DNA from 3 places in the Streptomyces sp. NPDC058464 genome. Region 3 is predicted to be linked to each of the others. Evidence: riboswitches for the same ligand, from Rfam matches in the RefSeq annotation. Region 3 holds a riboswitch; each other region holds the start of a gene.
The links. A riboswitch is a leader RNA that binds a small molecule or an ion and turns the genes downstream of it on or off. The one in region 3 is predicted to bind cyclic di-AMP.
Positions count from the first base shown of each region.

Region 1: linked by a shared signal. The riboswitch ahead of ACFWPQ_RS17910 (M23 family metallopeptidase) and the one ahead of ACFWPQ_RS39685 (M23 family metallopeptidase) in region 3 are both predicted to bind cyclic di-AMP.
Region 2: linked by a shared signal. The riboswitch ahead of ACFWPQ_RS15790 (NlpC/P60 family protein) and the one ahead of ACFWPQ_RS39685 (M23 family metallopeptidase) in region 3 are both predicted to bind cyclic di-AMP.

Region 1 is NZ_JBHXMA010000012.1:36,286-44,055, forward strand. It holds gene ACFWPQ_RS17905 (GntR family transcriptional regulator) at 101-796, opposite strand; gene ACFWPQ_RS17910 (M23 family metallopeptidase) at 1,196-1,951, opposite strand; cyclic di-AMP (ydaO/yuaA leader) riboswitch at 1,964-2,127, opposite strand; gene ACFWPQ_RS17915 (M16 family metallopeptidase) at 2,319-3,707, opposite strand; gene ACFWPQ_RS17920 (M16 family metallopeptidase) at 3,704-5,107, opposite strand; gene ACFWPQ_RS17925 (DNA topoisomerase (ATP-hydrolyzing) subunit A) at 5,386-7,770, shown strand, end outside.
Region 2 is NZ_JBHXMA010000010.1:69,958-77,727, reverse strand. It holds gene ACFWPQ_RS15810 (hypothetical protein) at 1-1,440, opposite strand, end outside; gene ACFWPQ_RS15805 (flavodoxin family protein) at 1,543-2,001, opposite strand; gene ACFWPQ_RS15800 (lipase family protein) at 2,148-3,464, opposite strand; gene ACFWPQ_RS15795 (DUF1996 domain-containing protein) at 3,757-5,721, opposite strand; cyclic di-AMP (ydaO/yuaA leader) riboswitch at 6,139-6,315, shown strand; gene ACFWPQ_RS15790 (NlpC/P60 family protein) at 6,326-7,770, shown strand, end outside.
Region 3 is NZ_JBHXMA010000040.1:78,598-86,367, forward strand. It holds gene ACFWPQ_RS39660 (nuclear transport factor 2 family protein) at 1-298, shown strand, start outside; gene ACFWPQ_RS39665 (MBL fold metallo-hydrolase) at 388-1,200, shown strand; tRNA gene ACFWPQ_RS39670 (tRNA-Met) at 1,304-1,377, shown strand; gene ACFWPQ_RS39675 (hypothetical protein) at 1,464-1,589, opposite strand; gene ACFWPQ_RS39680 (PP2C family protein-serine/threonine phosphatase) at 1,638-2,735, shown strand; cyclic di-AMP (ydaO/yuaA leader) riboswitch at 2,994-3,154, shown strand; gene ACFWPQ_RS39685 (M23 family metallopeptidase) at 3,162-4,199, shown strand; gene ACFWPQ_RS39690 (aldo/keto reductase) at 4,436-5,380, shown strand; gene ACFWPQ_RS39695 (PrsW family intramembrane metalloprotease) at 5,497-6,876, opposite strand; gene trmB (tRNA (guanosine(46)-N7)-methyltransferase TrmB) at 6,887-7,770, opposite strand, start outside.

The DNA of each region.
Region 1 (7,770 bases), on a different contig from region 3:
GCACACGAAAGAAGCGCGACGGTGAATTCCCGGCGCGCGTGAATTAGGGCAGCGAAAACAGACCCCGCCGAATAACATCTCTTTGTATACGGTGCGCGTGTTAATGCCGCAGGCCCGACATGTTTACGGGGTGTTGCGAGGTCCTCACACCGTTCGCCCGTTCGGTGGCGCCGGAGAACCGCAGCCGGTGGGAGACCGTCGAGCGCTCGGTGTGCAGCGCCGTGATCGCCCGGGCGCGCTCGGCGTCGCCGCGCGCCACCGCGTCCACGATGGCGCCGTGCTCCGTCCAGGACTCCACCGGGTTCGCGGGCGTCTCCACGCTGTACATCCAGGCGATCTTGTGCCGCAGCTGGGTGAGCGTCGATGTCAGGGCGTGGCTGCCGGAGGCCTGCGCAAGGGTCTCGTGGAACCAGCCGCCCAGGGAGCGCAGGTCCTCGCTGTTCCCCCGCCTGGCCCGCTCCTGCCCCAGCCGCACCAGTCCGCGCAGCACCTTGAGGTGGGCCTCGGTGCGGCGCTGAGCGGCCCGGGAGGCGCCGAGCGGCTCCAGGAGCATGCGCATCTCCAGCAGGTCGGCGGCCTCCTGCTCGGTCGGTTCGGCGACGCACGCGCCCGCGTGCCGGCGCGTCACGACGAAGCCCTCGGCCTCCAGGGTGCGCAGGGCCTCACGGACGGGGACGCGCGAGACCCCGTAGCGGCGGGCCAGGAGTTCCTCGGTGAGCCGGCTGCCACGCTCGTAGACACCCGCGACGATGTCGTCCCGGATCGCCGTGCATACCGAGTGCGCCGGAATACGCATGACCGACCTCCGCCTTAATCCCCGTGAAACGCCTCCGAGTGGCGCCCGTTCCGTGACTCTATTGCAATGAGCCGGAATTTCCGACGGCGGGCCGGAATCCAGGGATATATTTTGGACATCGGGTGCACGAAAACGACGAAAGCCCCGGCACGGGGGCCGGGGCTCCGGAAGATCTCGCGGGTTGTCGTCGCCGGACAGGTGCGGGTGCGTCGTGGCTGGTCGCGCTCACGCGGCGGTAGCCGCACATCGGATACAGCCCCGCGCCCCTTTAAGGGGCGCCAAGCACAGCGCCCCTTCAGGGGCGCGGGGAACTGCGCGAGCACCCCCCACGCACCCGCGCCCGGCGCACGCACCGCAACCCCCGCGTCGGTCTCGGCGCCGGACCCGCGTCCAGCTCCCTCAGACGTTCACGCCGTGCTTGCGGAGGTAGGCGACCGGGTCGACGTCGGAGCCGTAGTCCGGGGTGGTGCGGGCCTCGAAGTGGAGGTGGGGGCCGGTGGTGTTGCCGGTCGAACCGGAGAGGCCGATCTGCTGGCCGGGGGTGACCTTCTGGCCCACCGAGACGCCGATGGAGGAGAGGTGGCCGTACTGGGTGTACATGCCGTCGGCCATCTTGATGACGATCTCGTTGCCGTACGCCCCGCCCCAGCCGGTGGAGACGACCGTGCCGGTGCCGACGGCGTGGACGACCGTGCCGCTGGCGGCGTGGAAGTCGATGCCCGTGTGGGAGCCGGAGGACCACAGGGAGCCGCCGGTCTTGTAGCCGGTGGAGACGTAGGAGTCGCTGATCGGCACGACGAAGGTGTTGAGGCGCTTGCGCTCGGCCGCGCGGGCCGCCCGCACCTTGGCCTCGTGCTCCTTCTTGGCCTCGGCGGCGGCCTCCTTGCGGGCGGCCTCCTCGGCGGCCTTGCGGTCGGCGGCGGCCTGCTGGGCGGCGGCCTGGGCGTCGATCTGCTCGACGACCGAGTCGCTGAGCGTGATGACCGGGGTGAGGCCGGTCTGCTCGACGGAGTTCTCGGCGGCGAGCGCCGGGGCGGCGGAGACGGTGCCGATGACACCGGTGGTGGTGAGGGCCGCGATACCGGCGGCCTGCGCGGTGGTGCGCTTCACCCGGCCGGGACGACGGTGCTTCCCGGAGGCGCACATGAACGCCATGTAGAGGCTGGTCCTTTCCTTCCCTCTCGCCTACCGGGTTAGCTGACGGGTTCGGAGCAGGAAGGTCTCCTACGGGCCCCCTCGCGACACGCGCGGGCGCCCGATTCACCCCAGGGACTGCGTGGGTCCCCGGCTCCCCTGGCTCGCGCCATGCGGGGACTCGGCGATGACTGTCCGGTGCCGCGGATGCGGCGCACTGCCTGACGGACAGCCCGGAAGAACCTACGAGGCCGCTCTCCCCCCGCCCAAACGGAACGCGGTTTTTGTAGCGCATCCCACAGGGCAGACAGGCAACCTCCACCTCAATTCGGACATGCGAGAGCCCTGATGACCCGACGGTCACCAGGGCTCCTCACCCGCGGGCGCCCTACTCCGCGGCGACGACCGTGACTTCGCCGATGCCGAGGGCCTCGACGGGCTCCTTGATCTGCGCCGCGTCCCCGACGAGGACGGTCACCAGGCGGTCCACCGGGAAGGCGTTCACGACCGCCGCGGTGGCCTCCACGGTGCCGGTGGCGGCCAGTTGCCGGTACAGCGTGGCCTGGAAGTCGTCGGGCAGGTACTGCTCGACCTGGTCGGCCAGGGTGCCCGCGACGGCCGCCGCCGTCTCGTACTTGAGCGGCGCCACCCCGACGAGGTTCTGCACGGCCACGTCGCGCTCGGCGTCCGTGAGGCCGCCGGCGGCGAGCGTGCGCAGCACCGTCCACAGGTCCGACAGGGCCGGACCGGTGTTCGGGGTGTCCACGGAGCCGCTGATGGCGAGCATCGAGACACCGGTGCCGTCCGGGGCGGACCGCAGGACCTGCCCGAAGGAGCGGACGCCGTAGGTGTAGCCCTTCTCCTCGCGCAGGACGCGGTCCAGGCGGGAGGTGAGGGTGCCGCCCAGGCAGTAGGTGCCGAGCACCTGGGCGGGCCAGACACGGTCGTGCCGGTCCGAGCCGACCCGGCCGATGAGCAACTGGGTCTGCACGGCGCCCGGGCGGTCCACGATGACGACCCGGCCGGTGTCGTCGGCGGTCACGGACGGGACCGGGCGGGGCTGCCCGGTGGCGGCGCGCCAGGCGCCCAGGGTCTCGCCGAGCAGCTCGTCCAGGTCGATGCCGGTCAGGTCGCCGACGACGACCGCGGTGGCCGTGGCCGGGCGCACGTGCCGGTCGTAGAAGGCGCGGACGGCGGCCGCGTCGATCTTCTCGACGGTGTCCTCGGTGCCCTGGCGCGGGCGGGAGATCCGCGCGGTGGCCGGGAAGAGCTCCTTGTAGAGCTGCTTGGCGGCCCGGCGGCTGGGGTTGGCCAGCTCGTGCGGGATCTCGTCGAGGCGGTTGCGGACCAGCCGCTCGACCTCGCTGTCGGCGAAGGCCGGCGCCCTGAGCGCGTCGGACAGCAGCCCGAGGCCCTTGGCGAGCCGGGAGGCCGGGACCTCCAGGCTGATCCGGACGCCGGGGTGGTCGGCGTGCGCGTCGAGGGTGGCGCCGGCCCGCTCGAGCTCGGCGGCGTACTCCTCGGCGGAGTGCTTGTCGGTGCCCTCGGAGAAGGCGCGCGCCATGATGGTGGCGACGCCGTCCAGGCCGGCCGGTTCGGCGTCCAGGGGCGCGTCCAGGAGCACCTCGACGGCGACGACCTGCTGGCCCGGGCGGTGGCAGCGCAGCACGGTCAGGCCGTTGTCCAGGGTGCCGCGCTCGGGAGCCGGGAAGGCCCAGGGCTTGGCCTCGCCCGGCTGTGGCTGGGGGTGGAAGTCCATGGTGGCGAGCTCGGTCACTTGGCCGTCTCCTCGTTCTCGTTGCCGGCCTCTACGGTGGCTTCCTGCTCCGGGTCCTCGCCGCGCCCCGCCTCCTGGGTGTGCTCGGCGGACTCCGCGGACAGCGGCTCGTAGACGAGCACCGCACGGTTGTCGGGACGCAGCCGGGCCTTGGCCACCTCCTGGACCTCCTCGGCGGTGACCGTCAGGACGCGCTGGACGGCGGTCAGGGCGAGCTGCGGATCGCCGAACAGGACGGCGAAGCGGCACAGTTCGTCCGCGCGGCCCGCGACGGTGCCCAGCCGGTCCAGCCACTCGCGTTCCAACTGGGCCTGGGCGCGCTCCATTTCCTCGGGAGTCGGGCCCTCCTCGGCGAACCGGGCGAGCTCCTCGTCGATGGCGGTCTCGATCACCGGTACCTCGACGTCACCGGAGGTCTTCACGTCGAGCCAGCCCAGGGAGGGCGCCCCGGCCAGCCGCAGCAGGCCGAAGCCGGCGGCGACGGCCGTACGGTCGCGCCGTACCAGGCGGTTGTAGAGGCGGGAGGACTCGCCGCCGCCGAGGACGGTGAGCGCCAGGTCGGCCGCGTCGGACACGCGCGTGCCGTCCTCCGGGAGCCGGTAGGCGGCCATCAGCGCCCGCGCCGGAACCTCCTCCACGACGACCTCGCGCAGCTGTCCGCCCATGATGTCGGGCAGCGAGCCGTCGCGGGGAGTCGGCTTGCCGTCGTGCGCCGGGATGGAACCGAAGTACTTCTCGACCCAGGCGAGGGTCTGCTCCGGGTCGATGTCGCCGACGACCGACAGGACCGCGTTGTTGGGCGCGTAGTAGGTGCGGAAGAACGCCCGCGCGTCCTCCAGGGTGGCCGCGTCCAGGTCCGCCATCGAGCCGATCGGCGTGTGGTGGTAGGGGTGCCCCTCCGGGTAGGCGAGCGCGGTCAGCTTCTCGAACGCCGTGCCGTAGGGCACGTTGTCGTAGCGCTGGCGGCGCTCGTTCTTGACGACGTCCCGCTGGTTCTCCATCGACTCGTCGTCCAGGGCGGCGAGCAGGGAGCCCATCCGGTCGGCCTCCAGCCAGAGGGCGAGCTCCAGCTGGTGGGCGGGCATGGTCTCGAAGTAGTTGGTGCGCTCGAAGCTGGTGGTGCCGTTGAGCGAGCCGCCGGCGCCCTGGACGAGCTCGAAGTGGCCGTTGCCCTTCACCTGGGCGGAGCCCTGGAACATCAGGTGCTCGAAAAGGTGAGCCAGACCGGTACGGCCCTTGACTTCGTGCCGGGAACCGACGTCGTACCAGAGGCAGACCGCCGCGACCGGGGTCAGGTGGTCCTCGGAGAGCACCACGCGCAGACCGTTGGCCAAGCGGTGCTCGGTCGCTGCCAGGCCTCCGGAGCCTGTCTCGGCCGTGGTCGTGTGACCCATGGGCATGTACGTCCCTTCGCTCGCGGAAGCGGTCTCGAACCGCGGTTTTTCTGCCGGTCCTGCCACTGTATGCAAGCGCGCGGGGACCCGGCGAAGTTCCCGCACGACGTACGCCCAGAGCGGATCGCCCGGGCGGATCGCGTAGCCTGCGTCCCACCCGCCCCGTGACGGCTTCCGGCACCGGGGCGGTTCGCGGCGACCGGGCCCTGGCCCGGGTTGTCAGTGCCGCGGTCCACAATGGTCAGCGTCAGATCCGTTCACGCATGAGCAAGGAGCCGGCAGCGATGGCCCGCCGCAGCACGAAGACCCCGCCGCCCGACGACTCGTTCGAGGAGAGAATCCTCGACATCGACGTCGTGGACGAGATGCGCGGCTCCTACCTCGAGTACGCGTACTCGGTCATCTACTCGCGCGCCCTGCCGGACGCCCGCGACGGCCTCAAGCCGGTGCACCGGCGGATCGTCTACCAGATGAACGAGATGGGCGTGCGCCCCGACCGCGCCTACGTGAAGTGCGCGCGCGTGGTCGGCGAGGTGATGGGCAAGCTGCACCCGCACGGCGACGCGTCGATCTACGACGCGCTGGTGCGCATGGCCCAGCCGTTCTCGATGCGCGTCCCGCTGGTCGACGGCCACGGCAACTTCGGTTCGCTGGGCAACGACGACCCGCCGGCCGCCATGCGGTACACCGAGTGCCGGATGGCCGAGGCGACGAGCCTGATGACCGAGTCGATCGACGAGGACACGGTCGACTTCGCGCCCAACTACGACGGCCAGGAGCAGGAGCCGGTGGCGCTGCCGGCCGCGTTCCCGAACCTGCTGGTGAACGGCTCGTCGGGCATCGCCGTCGGCATGGCGACGAACATGCCGCCGCACAACCTCGGCGAGGTGATCTCGGCCGCGCGCCACCTGATCCGCTACCCGAACGCGGACCTGGAGACGCTGATGAAGCACGTCCCGGGTCCCGACCTGCCCACCGGCGGCCGGATCGTCGGCCTGGAGGGCGTCCGGGACGCGTACGAGACGGGCCGCGGCACCTTCAAGATCCGGGCCACGGTGGCGGTGGAGACGGTGACGGCCCGCCGCAAGGGCCTGGTCATCACCGAACTGCCGTTCACGGTCGGCCCCGAGAAGGTCATCGGCAAGATCAAGGACCTGGTCAACGCCAAGAAGCTGCAGGGCATCGCCGACGTCAAGGACCTCACCGACCGCGAGCACGGGCTGCGTCTGGTCGTCGAGATCAAGAACGGTTTCGTGCCCGAGGCAGTGCTGGAGCAGCTCTACAAGCTGACGCCGATGGAGGAGTCCTTCGGCATCAACAACGTGGCGCTGGTGGACGGCCAGCCGCTCACGCTGGGTCTGAAGGAGCTCCTCGAGGTCTACCTGGACCACCGCTTCGAGGTGGTCCGCCGGCGCAGCGAGTTCCGCCGCACCAAGCGCCGCGACCGGCTGCACCTGGTGGAGGGCCTGATCACGGCCCTCGTCGACATCGACGAGGTCATCCGGCTGATCCGCTCCAGCGAGAACAGCGCGGACGCCAAGCAGCGTCTGATGGAGCGCTTCTCGCTGTCGGAGATCCAGACGCAGTACATCCTGGACACCCCGCTCCGCCGTCTCACCAAGTACGACCGCATCGAGCTGGAGGCGGAGAAGGAGAAGCTCACCGCGGAGATCGCCGAGCTGACCCGGATCCTGGAGTCGGACGCGGAGCTGCGCAAGCTGGTCTCGGCCGAACTGGCGGCGGTCGCCAAGAAGTTCGGCACCGAGCGGCGCACGGTCCTGCTGGAGGCGTCCGGCGCCGTGGCGGCCGTGGTGCCGCTCCAGGTGGCCGACGACCCGTGCCGGGTGCTGCTGTCCTCGACGGGCCTGCTGGCGCGCACGACGAACGGCGAGCCGTTCCCGGCGGACACCGACGGCAGGCGCGCCAAGCACGACGTGATCGTCTCCGCGGTCCCCGCGACCGCGCGCGGCGAGGTCGGAGCGGTGACCTCGACGGGCCGCCTGCTGCGCGTCAACGTCGTCGACCTCCCGCAGCTCCCCGACACGGCGACCGCCCCGAACCTCGCGGGCGGCGCGCCGCTCTCCGAGTTCCTCTCCCTGGAGGACGGCGAGTCGGTGGTCTGCCTGACCACGCTGGACGAGTCCTCGCCCGGCCTGGCGTTGGGCACCGAACAGGGCGTCGTGAAGCGCGTGGTGCCCGACTACCCGTCCAACAAGGACGAGTTGGAGGTCATCACCCTCAAGGAGGGCGACCGGATCGTCGGCGCGGTGGAACTGCGCACCGGCGAGGAGGACCTGGTCTTCATCACGGACGACGCGCAGCTGCTGCGCTACCAGGCCTCCCAGGTGCGGCCGCAGGGCCGTCCGGCGGGCGGCATGGCGGGCATCAAGCTCACGGAGGGCGCGAAGGTCATCTCCTTCACCGCGGTCGACCCGGCAGCCGACGCGGTGGTCTTCACGGTGGCCGGCTCGCGCGGCACGCTCGACGACTCGGTCCAGACGACGGCCAAGCTGACCCCGTTCGACCAGTACCCGCGCAAGGGCCGCGCCACCGGCGGCGTGCGCTGCCAGCGGTTCCTGAAGGGCGAGGACTGCCTGTCCTTCGCCTGGGCGGGCCCGATCCCGGCGAAGGCGGCCCAGAAGGACGGCTCCCCGGCAGAGCTCCCGGAG
Region 2 (7,770 bases), on a different contig from region 3:
CGGGACGTCGACCGGGCCCGCCGAGGTGGCGACGCTGGTGGTGGGGACCGCCAGGAAGGGATAGCCCTCCGGTGGGCGGGCGCGGTCCCTGAGCCGGTAGACGCGGGTGCGTTCCACCGGGCCCCGGTAGGGGGCGAGGGCCTGGTCGACGTCGGCGCGGGCCTGCGGGATCACCGTCTCCAGGTGGTCGATGTAGACGCGGAGCAGGTGGCAGTGCGGGAACTCGCGGGTGGGCCCGGTGTAGTCGACCCGGTAGCGGTTGGGGTGCGGGGCGCCGGGGCCGTCCAGGGCCGGGACGATGTCGTGCCGGTTGGTGATGCCGGCGACCCAGGTGCGCGGGTCGGCGGGCCGGCGGTCGTCCACCCGCGCGCCGACGGCGATCACATGGGTGACCCGGTAGGCGCGGCAGAACTCGTCGTCCTGCGCGAGGTTCAGCAGCGCGATCGCGCCCTCGCCGTGCCCGACCAGCGCGAGGTCGGCGCCGCGCGGGATGCCGTGGTCGCGGATGGCCAGCAGGACCGAGCGGGTGTACGGCGAGTCGGACAGGAACAGGTTGCGCCAGGCGCCGGCGAAGTCCTGCGGGGAGTCGTCGCGGGGGCGGCCGGGGGAAGCGCCGGGCGCCTGGACGACGTACCGGAGCACACCGTCGGGGCCGCGTACCTCCTGGACGAGGACGCGGCCGTCGCCGGCGAGCACGTCGATGTTGCGCAGGAAGCCGAGGAAGGAGCCCTCGGTGGCGAGGAGCCGGGCCTCCTGGGCGGTCGGTTCGACGGCCTGGGCGGCGCCCTCGCCCCTGGCCGGTACGGAGAGGTGGGAGGCGTCGAGGCCGCCGGCCGGGCCGGCCGCCAGCTCCCGGCCCGCGGCCAGGGCCCAGGCCGTCTCGTCGCTCAGCGGATCCTCGTCCAGCAGGCCCCGGATGGCGAGGAGTTCGGCCAGGATCGGGGCGAGCGCGGACAGCGAGCGCTGGGCGCCCTGGTCCTTGAAGAGGGCCCGCAGCGCGCGGACGGCCTCCGGGACGTGGTCGGCGCTGACGGCGTCCGTCAGCCGGCGCATGCCCGGGTCGTGGCCGAACTCGGGGTGGTCGAGGAGTACGGCGGCGATCCTGAGCCGCAGCGAGCTCACCGCCACCTGCGCGGCCAGGCTCTCCCGGCCCAGCGCCTCCCCCGCCGCGCCGAGCAGATGGCCGACGCCGTCCGGCGCGACGATCGCCGAGCCGCCGAGGCCCTGCTTGTTGGTGAGCGTCCGCAGCAGCGCCCAGCGGGCGGCCAGGCCGGTTCGCGGGCGGCGGCGCGCGGAACCCGTCAGCGCCGGGGAGAACAGGACGGAGCTGGTCCGCGCGGAGACCTCGCGGATGCCCTCGGCGACGGCCACCACGTCACGGGCGCAGTCCCGCAGCAGCTCCTCCGCGGGCGGCCCGGAGGCACGGCGATGCGCTGCCATCCGGCGCTCCCTGGGATCGACGACATGGCCTGGTCCCATCGTGTGCCCTGGATCCGGTGCCCGCACCTTCGTCCGTCCGGGTGATCGGCACCCGGAACCGGGTCAGGCGTCGGTGGCGAGGCCGGCGGCGACCGTCGCGCCCAGTTCCCAGCACGCCTCGATGTCGGGCTTGCCGGGCTCGCCGGTCACCGTGACCGGTTCGGCCGCCCGGCGCCAGCCGAGGCCGGTGGTGATGGAGTCGAGGGCGCGCAGGGCGCCCGTGACGTCGTTGCCGCCGTGGACGTAGGCGCCGAAGGGGCGGCCGCGCGTCTCGTCCAGGCACGGGTAGTAGATCTGGTCGAAGAAGTGCTTCAGGGCACCGGAGAGGTAGCCGAGGTTGGCCGGGGTGCCGAGCAGGTACCCGTCGGCCGCGAGCACGTCGGCGGCGGTGGCGGAGAGCGCCGCCCGCCGCACGACCCGCACGCCCTCGATCTCCGGGGTGGTCGCCCCGGAGACCACGGCCTCGAACATGGCCTGGCAGTGCGGTGAGGGGGTGTGGTGGACGATCAGCAAGGTGGGCACACCCGCACCCTGCCGTGCGGTGCCCGCCGACGGCAAACGGCGGCGGGCGGCGGGCGGCGCTCAGGGCTGTGAGCGTTCCGGGCCGTGCGTTCCGGGCCGTGCGTTCCGGGCCGTGCGTTCCGGGCCGTGCGTTCAGGACCGCACGTTCAGGGCTGTACCGGCATGCTCCAGCAGTTGGAGACGGCCGGTACGCCGGACAGCCGGGCCGTGAGCCAGGCGATGGCGTCGCCCTGGTCGGTGAGCAGGGGTTCGAGGTGGTTCAGCAGGGCGCGGCCCGCGTCCGGCAGGAGGACCGGCACGTAGGTGACGTTCGCTCCCTCGCCGCACCAGTCGACGGCGAGGCGCCGCGCCTGTGCGTGCGGGACGAGGTCGTCGCTGACGCCGGTCGCCAGCCGGACCGGGCTCGCCGCTGCCGTCGTACCGATGCGCTGTTCGTCGAGGAAGGCCTGGAGGGCGGGCTCCCCGGCGACGACCTCGGCGATGGAGCTGCCGTCGTCCGTCCAGGCGGAGCTGTGTACCGAGCCGTAGGCGAGGAGCGCGTCGCCGACGCACATCGTCGACAGGTCGGCGAGGGCGGCCCGACCCGCCGCGCCCAGGTGGGCGTCGACGATCGGCTCGAGGGCCGGGTCGGACTGGACGAAGCCGTTGACCGCCCAGCCGAGGGCGCCGGCCAGGTCGCTGCCGTCGATGGCCGCGGTGACGGCGGTGAGGTCGGCGGGCGGCGCCCCGGCGTAGCTGCCGGAGAGGGTGATGTCCGGGGCGTAGGCGGGCTGGAGTTCGGCGGCCGCTGCGGTCGCGCCGCCGCCCTGGCTGTAGCCGAAAAGGCCCACCCGCGAGGCGGCGGTGACCGAGGCACCGGGGAGGTTGCGGGCGGCGCGTACGGCGTCCAGGACGGCGTGGGCTCCGTCGAGCCGGTTGACGTAGGTGTGGAGCCGGTCCGTGGCGCCGAGCCCGACGTAGTCCGTGACGACCACCGCGACGCCCTCGGCGAGCAGCCGGTAGATCGACAGGTCCTCGTAACCCACCGACACCGTCTGGCCGTTGAGGACCAGCGGGTACTCCAGGCCCATGGAGGCGGCGCACTGGTCGCCCTGCCCCATGGTGCCGGGGGCCAGCGCGACCAGCGGACGGGCGCCGGGGCCCAGCCAGGGCAGGGTGGGCTCGATGTAGGCGCCGGTGACGGCGACGGGGTGGCCCGCCGAGTCGGTGGACTTGTACATCAGGCGGGTTGCGGTCCCCGGCAGCGGCCCTGGCAGGCTCGGCAGGCTCAGGGCCAGCGGGAGGGGTTCGGTGCGGACCAGGGCGCCGTCGGCCGTGGGCAGGGTGGCCGGCGGGTCGTAGAAGGCGGGGATGGTGACGCCCCTGGAGACCTCCGCCTGCGAGGCCGTGGCCTGCAGGGTCTGGAGGCAGAGGCAGGCCGCCGCGGTGAGGGCGGTGGCCAGCAGTCGAACGCGGACGCGCATGGGGAACCTCCTGGACGTGCTGGACGTGGGAGGTGCGGAGGACGTCCCCGGAGCGGCCGACGGGGCGGGTGCGGTTTACCCGACGGTAACGAGAAATGCCTTACCGGCGGTAGCAGCCGTCAGGTTACGGTTCAGTAATGTGACGCGCAGTCAACAGCGGTCCTGCGGAAGCGCATTCGCCCGAGAGTCCCGTAGACATGCACCCGGGCGGGCCCGACAGCGCGGAGCACGATGAGATGCTCCGCGCGTTCGAGCCCGCCCGGGACGCGCCGCGCGCGGCGTTCGAGAAGGGTCAGACCGAGTTGCGCCGGGTGCGCCACAGCAGCGCGCCCCCGGAGGCCAGCAGCAGACCGCCGAAGACCGCGGGCCACAGGTGGGCGCCGGTCTCGGCGAGACCGCCCTGGACCGCCTGGGGCTCGGTCTGGGGCTGCGTCCCGGAGCCGGTGCCCGGGGTCTCCTGGCCGGCCGGGACGGCGGCCGCGGTGTCCACCGGCGTGGCCGCGGCACCCTCGGTCGGCGCCTCGGTGTCCGGCCGCTCCGTCGGCTTGCTGATGACGCCGCCGCCCGACGACTTCGTGGTCGACGTCTTCTTCGGCGACGCGCTCGCGTAGACCCTCGGCAGCTCGGTGCCGCCGGAGGCCGGGGTGGAGGCGTCGTCCGAGGCGGGGGCGGTCTCGGTGGCCGGGGTGTCGGCCGGCGGCTCGGACGACGGCTGCTCGGTCGCCGGCTCGGACGGCTCGGCGCTCTGGGTCTCGGCCGGCGGGGCGACCGGGCTCGCGGTGCCGCTCGGCTCGGACGGCTCCGCGCTCTGGGACGGCGGCTGCTCGTCGGCCCCCGCACCGCACGTGCGGCCGGAGTTGATGCAGTCGACCATCTTCCGCATCAGGCTCTCGTCGAAGACGTTGATGAAGTCGCCGTGGTCGGTGACGGGCTTGTGCAGCTGCTCGGGGAACGAGTCCACCGCGAACAGCGGGACCGTACGGCCGCCGTCCTGGAGGCTCGGCGCGTCCACGTCGTAGACGATGCGCTGCACCAGCTGCGGGATGGCCTGGAAGCCGGCCGGGCAGCTGCCGTCGGGGGCCTCGAAGGCCACATGGGTGCGGTGGTTGGCGCTGTCGATGTTCCGGCCGTCCCAGCAGCTCTGGAACCTGAACGTGCGTACGACGTCACTGCCCGAGGGGCAGAGCGGGTACTTGTCCTTGAGCTGCCGGTCCTCGAACCCGGTGCAGCTCCAGGAGGCGTTGGCGTTGCCCGGGCCGTTGACGAACGCCTTGGCGTCGCCGGTGATGATGCGCAGCAGCCGCGGCATCTCGGTGACCTTGGAGGTGGGGTTGCCCTCGAAGGTCAGCGTGACCTCCTTGGCCGTGACGATCTGCCCGGCGTTGCCCTCGGTGCCGCCGCCCGGCTTGTCGGCGTCCCGCTCCTGCTTGCCGTTCTGCAGCCGCAGCACGGGCCAGTAGTACGTCGACTTGTCACCCTGGTCCGCGCAGCTGGTGTCGGCGTTCGCGAGGTCGTCGTCGCTGGCGAAGGCGTTGTTGGACTGGTTGCCGATGTAGTCGTGGAAGTGGTGGGCGCCGTTGGAGACACCGGGCGCGACGATCACGTTGTCCGAGTTGAACAGGCCGTTCGCGTTGACGCCGCAGCTGGAGGAGAAGGTGCCGGTGGAGCCGCCGGACTGTTCGGCCGGGGTGGTGACATTGGGCTGCACGGAGGTGATGTCCGCATAGTCGGCGGCGACCGGCCCGTTGCCGCCCTGGCCGCCGGCGCCGGTGCCCTGGCTCGGCGCGGCGCTGCCCTGGCCGCTCTGGCTCGGCGTGGCACCGCCCTGGGGGGCCGCGGACTGCCCGTCGCCCTGGGTGGAGGAGCGCAGGGTGCACGCGGCGAGGTCGTCCAGGCCCTGCGGGCGGTCGCCCTCGCGGCCGATGGCGTCGGCGATGCGCTGCAGCGACTCGGACCGCTTCTCCTTCAGCGGGCTCATGATCGTCTGGTCGGCGAGGCCGGGGTTCTGCTCGATCTCCGCGGCGGACTCGGTGAGTTGCTGATACGCGGCCACGATCTGCTGGTCCAGCTGGGCGAGTTCGTTGTCGACGTCGGCCCGCGCCCCGTCGGGTACCGCCGTCAGCCGGCTGCCGACGTCGGGGCAGTAGATGGTGGGCGCGGACAGCACCTGGCCGGTGGCGACCTGGGTCTGCTGGTCCCCGCCCTCGGTGGCCGAGGCATAGACGTTCACCGCGACCAGTCCCCCGCCGCCGAGCATCAGGGCGACCGCTGCGAAGGTCGCGCGTTGTGCGCCGGTCGGGCGTCTGCGCCTGTTGCGTCTCAAGGTCGTTCCCCTGCGTCTCGTGGTCGGCGGGACATGGAAATCCCCGGCCCTATACGGGCCGCGGCGCCATCGTGTTCAACAGACCCACGAATTCACGGCGACCTCACAGAAAGCGCGTGTCCCGGAACGGTCACGGAACAGGGGGACGCAACCGACGGCAACGCCCCGGTGACCCTGCGAAAGCAATGGATGCGCGCGAAATGCCGTCCCGTACGGTCGAGTTCCGAACGCTAAGACGAACATCACAAATACGTATCGGACATTACGCACTTCAACCTTCACACGAGTGACACAAGTTGGCTAAGTTGACGGGCAAGCCGCTCGGCTCCCTCCGGCGAATCCCGCCGGGCCGCGCGGCCTCCGCCGAATCCGGTGCCTTCCAGGGGCGAATCCGGAACCGGGGACCCAACCGAACCACTGGGGTGAATCGGCCGGACGTCCGTGAGGACGGCGGCCGTAGGGCATGCCTTCCGGACTTCACAGCCCGAACCCGACAGCTAACTCGGTAGGCGGAGTACGGAAGGAGCACGACCCCTCAATGGCGCCCGAGAGCCGTGACGAGGTTCGGCAGCGGATCAACAGCCTCTACGACCAGGCCGAGAACGCCACCGGGAACTACAACGCCACGCGCGCGATGAGCGGGGGTTCACGCTCACGCGGTGTCCCGCTGTTCAAGCGGCCCCGTCGCGACGACCCGGGCCTCGACAACATCGCCCGGGAGTGGTTCGACGGCGCCCGTTCGAAGCTGGGGCCGAGCGTCCCGGCCGCACTCCCCTCCGACCGGCAGCCGGCCCGGCCCGGCCCGCGGCGTCCCGTCAGCGCCATGGCCGCCGACCTGCTCGGCCAGCTGGAGGGCTCCGGCCCGGCCCGGCTGGAGCTGACCGCGGGTCCGTCCGCGCAGACCGACTTCGAGGTCGTCCGCGAGCTGCCGCCCCCGAGGCCGGAGCAGCGCGCGGTGGCCGCGCTCGAAGCTGCCCCGGCCGCCCAGCCGGTTCCGTCCGCACAGCCCGTGCCGACCGCGCAGACCCCGTGGCCCACGCCCGAGGCCCAGGCCGCAGCGCAGCAGTGGGCTGCTCCCCCCGTCGGCATACCGAGCCAGCGGACCGACAGCGGCTCCTTCCGGACCGACGCCCTCGCCGCCACCCGCGCGATCCCCGCGGTGACCGAGACGGGCGGCATCCCGATCGTGTCCGCGACCGACACGGGTACGTTCCGCATCATGACCCCGGGCGGTACCAGCGCCAGCCGTGCCACGCCCCCGGCGGACCCGACCGGCTTCCGCGTCATGACCCCGGGCGGCCCGGGCACCGGCAGCTTCCCCGGGGTGCCCCCGATGGACGCGGGCCCCGCCCCCGCCCAGACCATGGCTCCGGTGGCGGCTCCGGCTCCGGCTCCGGCTCCGGCGGACATGACCGGCTTCCGCATCATGACCCCGGGCGGCTCGGGCACCACGGCGTTCCCGGGTGTGTCTCCCCTGGACATGGACACCGCCCCCGGCCAGGCTGCGGCTCCGGCTGTGGGGGACACCGGCTCCTTCCGCATCATGACGCCGGGCGCCACGGGCTCGTTCCCGATGCCGACCTCGGCCGACGCGGGAGCCTTCCCGACCGCGGACCCCATGAGCACCGGCGTCTTCCCGACCGCGGCGCCCACGAACTCCGGCGCCTTCCCGACCGCCGCCCCCACCGACTCCGGCGCCTTCCCGACCATGGCGCCCGCCGCCGCTGCCCCCGCCCCGGCTCCGATGGACATGGGCGGCTTCCGGGTCATGTCGCCGAACGCGACCGCCGGTTACGCCGAGGTGCCCCAGGCCGCCGCCGACACCGCCTACGCCACCGCCGCGTACGCGACGGCGGCACCCGCCACCCCCGCGCCCATGGCCCCCATGCAGCCGGCCGCCTCCTACGCCGCGGCGCCCGCCCCGGACATGGCCGACGCCGCCTACGCCTATGCCGGAGCCATGCCGCCCGCCGACACCGCGTA
Region 3 (7,770 bases):
CCGCTACGTCTCGCCGAAGCTGGTCCAGCACGACCCGACGCTCGCCGACGGCGCGGCCGCGACCAAGCAGGCCTATGCGGACCTCTTCGCCGCGCATCCGCAGTACCAGGCCACCGTCGCCAAGGTCGTCGCCGAGGGTGACCTGGTCGCGGTCCACCTCCACGACCAGAACACCCCCTCCGACCTGGGCACGTCGGTGTACGAGATCTTCCGGGTGCGGGGCGGGAAGATCGTCGAGCACTGGGCGGTCACCCAGGCCGTCCCGGCCACCTCGGCCAACGGAAACAGCATGTTCTGAGCAGTGTTCTGAGCAATGTTCCCGCCTCGCCCCTTGCCCCTCGCCTCGCCCCTCGCCTCGCCCCTCGCCTCGTACGAGAGCAGAACGTCATGAGTCAGTCCCGCTCCCGATCCGCCCGATCCGCCCGATCCGTCCGGCCCGGCGCCGGGCCGGAGGCCGCTCCGGGCGTCGTCCGGCTGGGGGACCCCCTCGTCAACTTCTACCTGGTGGATCACCCCGACGGACTCACCCTTGTCGACGCCGGCCTGCCCGGACAGCGGCGGCGGCTCCTCGACCACCTGGCCGCCGCCGGCCGGAGCCCGGCCGACATCCGGGCCGTCCTGATCACCCACGCGCACCCCGATCACACCGGCCTCACGGTGGAGCTCCAGCAGGCGGGCGCGGAGGTGTGGGTCCACGAGGACGACCGGGCCATGCTCACGGACGGACCGCGCAAGGCGATGCGGCACGCCAGGTCCGAACGCTCCCCGCTGCCGTACCTCGTCCGCCGTCCCGCCGCGCTCGCCACCATGGCGTCCATGGCCCGCCAGGGCGCCTTCACCGCGCCGCCGCCCACCCGGGCACACACCTTCGGCGACGGCGCGCGACTGGACGGCGTGCCCGGTCGGCCGCTGGCGGTCGCGCTGCCCGGTCACACCCCCGGCAGTACCGGCTTCCACTTCCCCGACCAGGGCCTCTTCTTCACCGGCGACGCCCTGGTCACCAAGGAGGCCTTCACCGGGCACACCGGCCCCTGCCTGGTCTGCCGCGCCTTCACCCACGACTCGGCCGCCGCCCTCGCCTCCCTGGACGCCGTCGCCGGACTGTCCCAGGACACCGTCCTGCTGCCGGGGCACGGGCAGCCGTTCGCGGACGGCCCCCGGGAGGCGGTCGCCCTGGCCCGGCGCTTCGGCATCCGCTGACCTCACCGCGACCTCCGTCGTCCCCGCCACGGCCTCCGCCGTCCCCGCGGGTCTCAACCCGTGTGACTCACCCTCTTCGGATGGCGTATGCTGGTGTCACCGACGCGGGGTGGAGCAGCTCGGTAGCTCGCTGGGCTCATAACCCAGAGGTCGCAGGTTCAAATCCTGTCCCCGCTACTGAAACCCAGGGCCGGAATCCAAGTTAGAGGATTCCGGCCCTGAGTCATATCCAGGCACGTGCTCCTCATCACACACGTCCGCACTCATCCGCCCGGCCCACACCATTCGCCCCATCCGCTCGCAGCGGCAAACCTGGACGGGCAGGCATCGAAGACATCGGACGCGTCGAACAGGTCAAGCACATCGAACACGTTGAGCACGTCGGGCATGTGGGACACGTCGGGCACGTCGGGCGCGTGGGACAGCAGGGGGGTCGTGTGGCGAGCCGTGGAGAGGCGGAGCAGCACGGCCAGGAATCCGCCCGCACCCTCGCCCGCTACCTGCCCGCGCTGCTGATCGTCGCGGGCGTCTGCTACGACGTCCTCACCCCCGCCGCCTTCACCGCGGTCCCCTTCTTCACGGCCGCCCCGCTGATCGCCGCCCCCCTCTCCTCGCTGCGCACCACCGTCCTCACCGGCCTGGCCGCGCTCCTCGCCACCTATGCCGTGCACGCGCGGTTCGCCGTGCTCCCGGACGCCGACGCCGTGACCGAGATCGTCACCGTGGCCACCGTCGCCGTCCTCGCCGCCGGCATCAACCGGATCGTCCGCATCGGCGACCAGCGCCTCGCCTCCGCCCGCGAGGTCGCCGAGGCCGCCCAGCGGGCCGTCCTGCCCGAGCCCGCCGAGTGGATCGGCGGCTTCGAGATCGCCGCCCGCTACGAGGCGGCCCAGGAGGGCACCTTCATCGGCGGCGACCTGTACGCCGTCCAGGACACCCCGTACGGCGTGCGCCTGGTCGTCGGCGACGTCCGCGGCAAGGGCATGGGCGCGGTCGCCGCCGTCGCCGTGGTGATCGGCGCGTTCCGGGAGGCCGCCGAGCAGGAGGCCACGCTGGAGGCGGTGGCGGCGCGGCTGGAGCGGGCGCTGGCGCGCGAGGGCGTCCGGCGCGGCGGCATCGACGCCCACGAGGGGTTCACCACCGCCGTACTCGCCGAACTCCGGTACGGCGACGGCACGCTCCGGGTCGTCAACCGCGGCCATCCGCCGCCCCTGCTGCTGCACGGCGACGGCGAGGTGTGCCCGGTGCTGGCGCCGGAGTCCGCGCTGCCGCTCGGGATGGGCGACCTGGGGGCGTGGCCCGACCGGGCGGCCGAGCACGTGTTCCCGAGCGGGGCCACGCTGCTGCTGTACACCGACGGCCTCTCCGAGGCCCGCGACGCGCACGGCCGCTTCTACGACCCCGAGCGGCGGCTGACCGGTCGTACCGCCACCGCCCCCGGCGTGCTGCTGGCCCGGCTCGCGGCCGAGGTGCGCCGACACACGGGCGGCGGCATGACGGACGACATGGCGCTGCTCGCGGTGCGCCGGCCCTGAGCGCCGGTCCTGTGCTATGTCACACATCGTGTTCGGACGGCCGCCCTCCGCATCACAACTGAGTCACCATCAAAACCTGTGTGACTCCTGAGCTGAGCAGCGAGCACGGCCAACTCGACCGTTTTCGACCAGTCGTGGCAGGTAAGTCCAAGCTTTGAAAGCTTAATGATCAAGACGAACGGCTTGGAATCTGATAGCCGGGTCTATTAACGTTCGATAACGCAGCGCGGTCGTCCCAGCCGTCACCCGCGACGGCTCCGTGCGCACGCGCCGAATCCCGCAAGGGAACCGGGGAACCACCACCTTGGGGTGAATCGCACGGCTACCGCCGGGTAGGAAACGGCCGGTATACGCGCGTAGGAGACCTTCCCGCTCCGAACCCGTCAGCTAACCCGGTAGGCGACGGAAGGAAAGGAGTACGCCCGCGTGGCGTCCAACCGGCCTGCTCCGACAGCCCCGTTCGTGCCCAGCCAGCGTCAACCCGACACCTTCGGCTACGGCAGCTACCGCACCGACGAGGGCCCCTGGGAGGAGTGGAACCCCACCGAGGAGTCCCTGGCCTCGGCGCGCGGCCGGCACCGGGTCGCCAAGCAGCGCGGCGGCGGACTCGCCCGCAGCTCCACGGTTCTCGGCGTTGGCGTGATCGCCGCCGTCGGCGCGGGCGGCATGGCCAGCGCCAACACCGGCAAGCCGCCGGTCTCCATCTCCCTGCCCGACCTGCCCGCCTCCGTCGACTCCCTGCTCGGCGAGGGCGCCGGCCACCAGGCCACCCAGACCGCGCTCAGCAGCGTCACCACGACGACCGCCACCGACGGGGACTCCTCCTCGTCCGGCGCCGGCGAGACGCTGCGCAACCGGATCATCGCCCAGGCCGCGCAGCAGCAGAACCAGCTCGACACCAAGGCCAGCGCCAAGGCCGTCGCCGCCGCCGACAAGGCGGTCTCCGACGCCGAGGCCAAGGCGGTGAAGGCGGCCGCCGCCAAGGCCGCCGACGCCAAGGAGCAGGCCGAGGCGTCCGCGAAGCAGAAGGCCGAGCAGGCCCGGCTCGCCGAGCTGGCCAAGCAGTACACGCTGCCCGTCGTGTCGTACACGATCACCGGCACCTTCGGCCAGGCCGGCTCCATGTGGGCCTCCGGCTACCACACCGGCCTCGACTTCGCCGCGCCCACCGGCACGCTGATCAAGGCCGTGCACAGCGGCACGGTCACCGAGGCGGGCTGGGCCGGCTCCTACGGCTACCGCACGATCATCACCCTCGACGACGGCACCGAGCTGTGGTTCTGCCACCAGTCCTCGATCGGCGTCAAGGTCGGCCAGAAGGTCGCCACCGGCGACGTCATCGGCCGCGTCGGCGCCACCGGCAACGTGACCGGCCCGCACCTCCACCTGGAGGTCCACCCGAACGGCCAGGCCACCGCCATCGACCCGATGACCTGGCTGCGCGGCAAGGGCCTCAACCCCTGACGCAACCCCTGACGGAATCCGCGACGCAACCGCCGACGGAATCCGCGACGCAACCCCCGACGGAATCCGCAACGCAACCCCAGACGGAATCCCCGACGGAAACCCACCGCCCCCCGGCGGCCCCGACGACACCCCCCGGCGTCAGGGCCGCCGGTGCGGTCTGCCGGGGTTCCGCTTTTACGAGACCTTCGTAATCACCGGGATGGGTCACCAGGCGGCCCGTGTTGAAGTTGAGCATGACTGCTCTTCGCAAACTCGGCTCCTCCGACCTCGAGGTCTTCCCGCTCGCCCTCGGCGGCAACGTCTTCGGCTGGACCGCCGACGAGGCCACCTCCTTCGCCGTCCTGGACGCCTACGCCGCCGCGGGCGGCAACTTCGTCGACACCGCCGACTCGTACTCGGCGTGGATCGAGGGCAACAAGGGCGGCGAGTCCGAGACGATCATCGGCAAGTGGGTCAGGGCGCGCGGCAACCGCGACGACGTCGTCATCGCGACGAAGGTCAGCCAGCACCCCGAGTACCCCGGCCTGTCCGCCGCCAACATCAAGGCCGCCGCCGACGCGTCCCTGCGCCGCCTCGGCACCGACCACATCGACCTCTACTACACGCACTTCGACAAGCCCGAGATCCCGGTCGAGGAGATCATCGGCGCGCTGGACGAGCTGGTGCGGGCGGGCAAGGTCCGGCACATCGCCGCGTCCAACATCAGCGCCGAACGCCTCCAGGAGTCCCTGGACCTCTCCGACCGCGAGGGCCTCGCCCGGTACGTCGCCCTCCAGCCCCACTACAACCTGGTCTCCCGCGACACCTACGAGGGCCCCCTCCAGGACCTGGCCTCCCGCACCGGCCTCGCGGCCGTCCCCTACTTCGCCCTGGCCGCCGGCTTCCTCACCGGCAAGTACCGCCCCGGTACGACGGTCGACAGCGCGCGGGCGGGCCGCGCCGCCCAGTACGCCGAATCGGAGCGCGGCCAGAAGGTCCTGGCGGCGCTGGACGGGATCGCCGCGGCCCACGAGGCCCCGATCCCCACGGTCGCCCTGGCCTGGCTGGCGGCCCAGCCCACCGTCGCGGCCCCGATCGCCTCGGCCCGCACGCTGGAGCAGCTCCCGCCGCTGCTGGGCGTGGCGGACCTGACGCTGACGGACGAGGAACTGACGAAGCTGACGGCGGCTTCCGCCTGACGGTCTCCTTCGACCGGCCGGCTCCACCCGGTGGCCCCACCGATCTTTTCCGCCGCAACGGTGCTCAGCCCCCATGGTGCATCCCGGCGGTGCCGAACCCTCCGCAACCCGAAGCCCTAACTCCGGTACGGGTTGTAGGCCGGGTACGGCACCGCCGCCCCGTACCACCCCGGCGCCCCGTAGGCCGGCGGCGCGTAGCCGGCGTACCCCGGCCAGCCGCCCGGCGCGGCCGTCCGCGCCGCGTACTCCAGGGCCGGCCGGACCAGCTCCCGCCGGCTCCACAGCTCCGTGAGGAGCTCGCGCTCCCGCACCACGAAGTCGGCGCCCGCCCGCCCCCGCTGCCCCCGGCGCCGCAGCAGCGCCAGCGTCGTCGCGTACCCCTCGTACTCGGCGACCGCCTTCCCCGCCGCCTTCCCGAAGTGGTACGCGGCGTACTCCCTGGCCATCTGCCGCGCCCGCATCGACCCGAGCACGAACGGCTCGGCCGTCCCCAGCCACCCCGCGTAGACGTACGCCGGCAGCTCCTCCCGCACGGTCCGCAGCTCCCGCTGCCGCGTCCAGATCGCCAGCCAGGTCAGCAGCCCGAACGACGGCACCATGAACATGCCGTACACGGCGAAGAACCCGTACTGCCCGAACGTCGAGGACCCGTTCCAGAACGCGTGCATGCTCATCGCGAGCAGCAGCCCGGCGAGCGGCACCAGCACCCGCCGCGCCCGCTGCCGTTCCCCGGAGAGCGCGGCGATGCCGAAGCCGATGCCGGTGAGGACGGTGAAGAGCGGGTGCGCGAACGGGGACAGCACGATGCGCACGAAGAACGTCGCGGCGGTGACGGAGGCGATCCCGCTGTCACCGGTCAGCTGGTCGGTCCCGAAGGCCGTACCGAGGTAGAGGATGTTCTCGGTGAACGCGAACCCGGTGGCGGTGACCCCGGCTATCACCACCCCGTCGACGATCCCGGTGAAGTCCCGTCTGCGGAAGAGGAAGACGAGGAGCACGGCCGCCGCCTTCGCCGACTCCTCGACGACCGGCGCTATCAGGGTCGCCCCGAGCCGGTCCGCGCTGCTCGGATCCGCGGTCGCCGTCGCTATCCACCTCGTCGCGAAACTGTTGGCGACGATGGCTATCAGCGCGGCCGCGCAGGCGCCCCAGGCGAAGGCGAACAGCAGGTTCCGCCAGGGGCCTGGCTGCACCCGGTCGAGCCACCGGAACGCGCCCAGGAGCAGCGGCACGGGCAGCACGGCGAGCCCGAGCCCGACGAGAAAGCCCTCCGTCCCCGTCTGCTCCCGCACCAGCGCGAGGATCACAAGCCCGGAGAGGGCGAGCAGCGTGCCCAGCGCCCCGTACCGCACCCAGCGCCGCTGCCACCAACGGGGATGCCGCAGACCGCCGTCGGCGGGATCCGCCGGATACGACGGTGACGGCGGTGATGACGGATACGACGGGTACGACGGATGCTGCGGGTACGGCGAGTACGGCGGCGGGGAGGTGGCCACGGCATCGACCCTAACGAGGTGACTCCTGACGGTGCTGCTCGCTCTGCGGCACCCGGTGCTGTACGCGACGGAAGAGCAGATCGTTCACCACATGTCCCTTGTCCAGTCCCTGGCCCTCGAAACGGGTCAGCGGCCGGTGCGCCGGACGTGGCGCGAAACCGCCGTCGGCCTGCGTGTTCTCGAACTCCGGGTGCGCGTCCAGCACTTCGAGCATCTGCTCGGCGTACGGCTCCCAGTCGGTCGCGCAGTGCACGATCGCCCCGGGTCGCAGCCGGGTCGCGGCGAGATCGAGGAACTCGGCCTGGATCAGCCGCCGCTTGTGGTGCCGCTTCTTCGGCCAGGGGTCCGGGAAGTACACGCGCAGCCCGTCCAGCGAGTCCGGCGTCAGCATCTCCCGGAGCAGGATGATCGCGTCGCCGTTCCCGACGCGGACGTTGGACAGCCCGCTCTGGTCGGCGAGGTTGAGCAGGTTCCCCTGCCCCGGCGTGTGCACGTCGACGGCGAGGATGTTGACGCCCGGCTCCTCGGCGGCCATCTGCGCGGTCGCCTCGCCCATCCCGAACCCGATCTCCAGCACCACCGGGTCGTCGTTCCCGAACAGCTCGCCGAGGTCGATGACCTGCTGCCCGTCGATGTCCAGGCCCCACTTGGGCCACAGCCGCTGCAGCGCGTCGGCCTGCCCGGCGGTGACGCGGCTGCGGCGCGGCTGGAAGCTGCGGATCCGCCGCTCGAAGTGCGACCCGGCGGGATCGGCCCTCGGCCCGTCCGGGAACCGCGGCTCCCCCTTGGCCCGGGTGTGCCGGACGGACACCCCGGGGGTGTGGTCGGGGTGCGCACCGGGGACGTGCCCGGCGGGGCCGGTCTCGGCGGGCTGGGGGGCTTCGGGGGCATTGA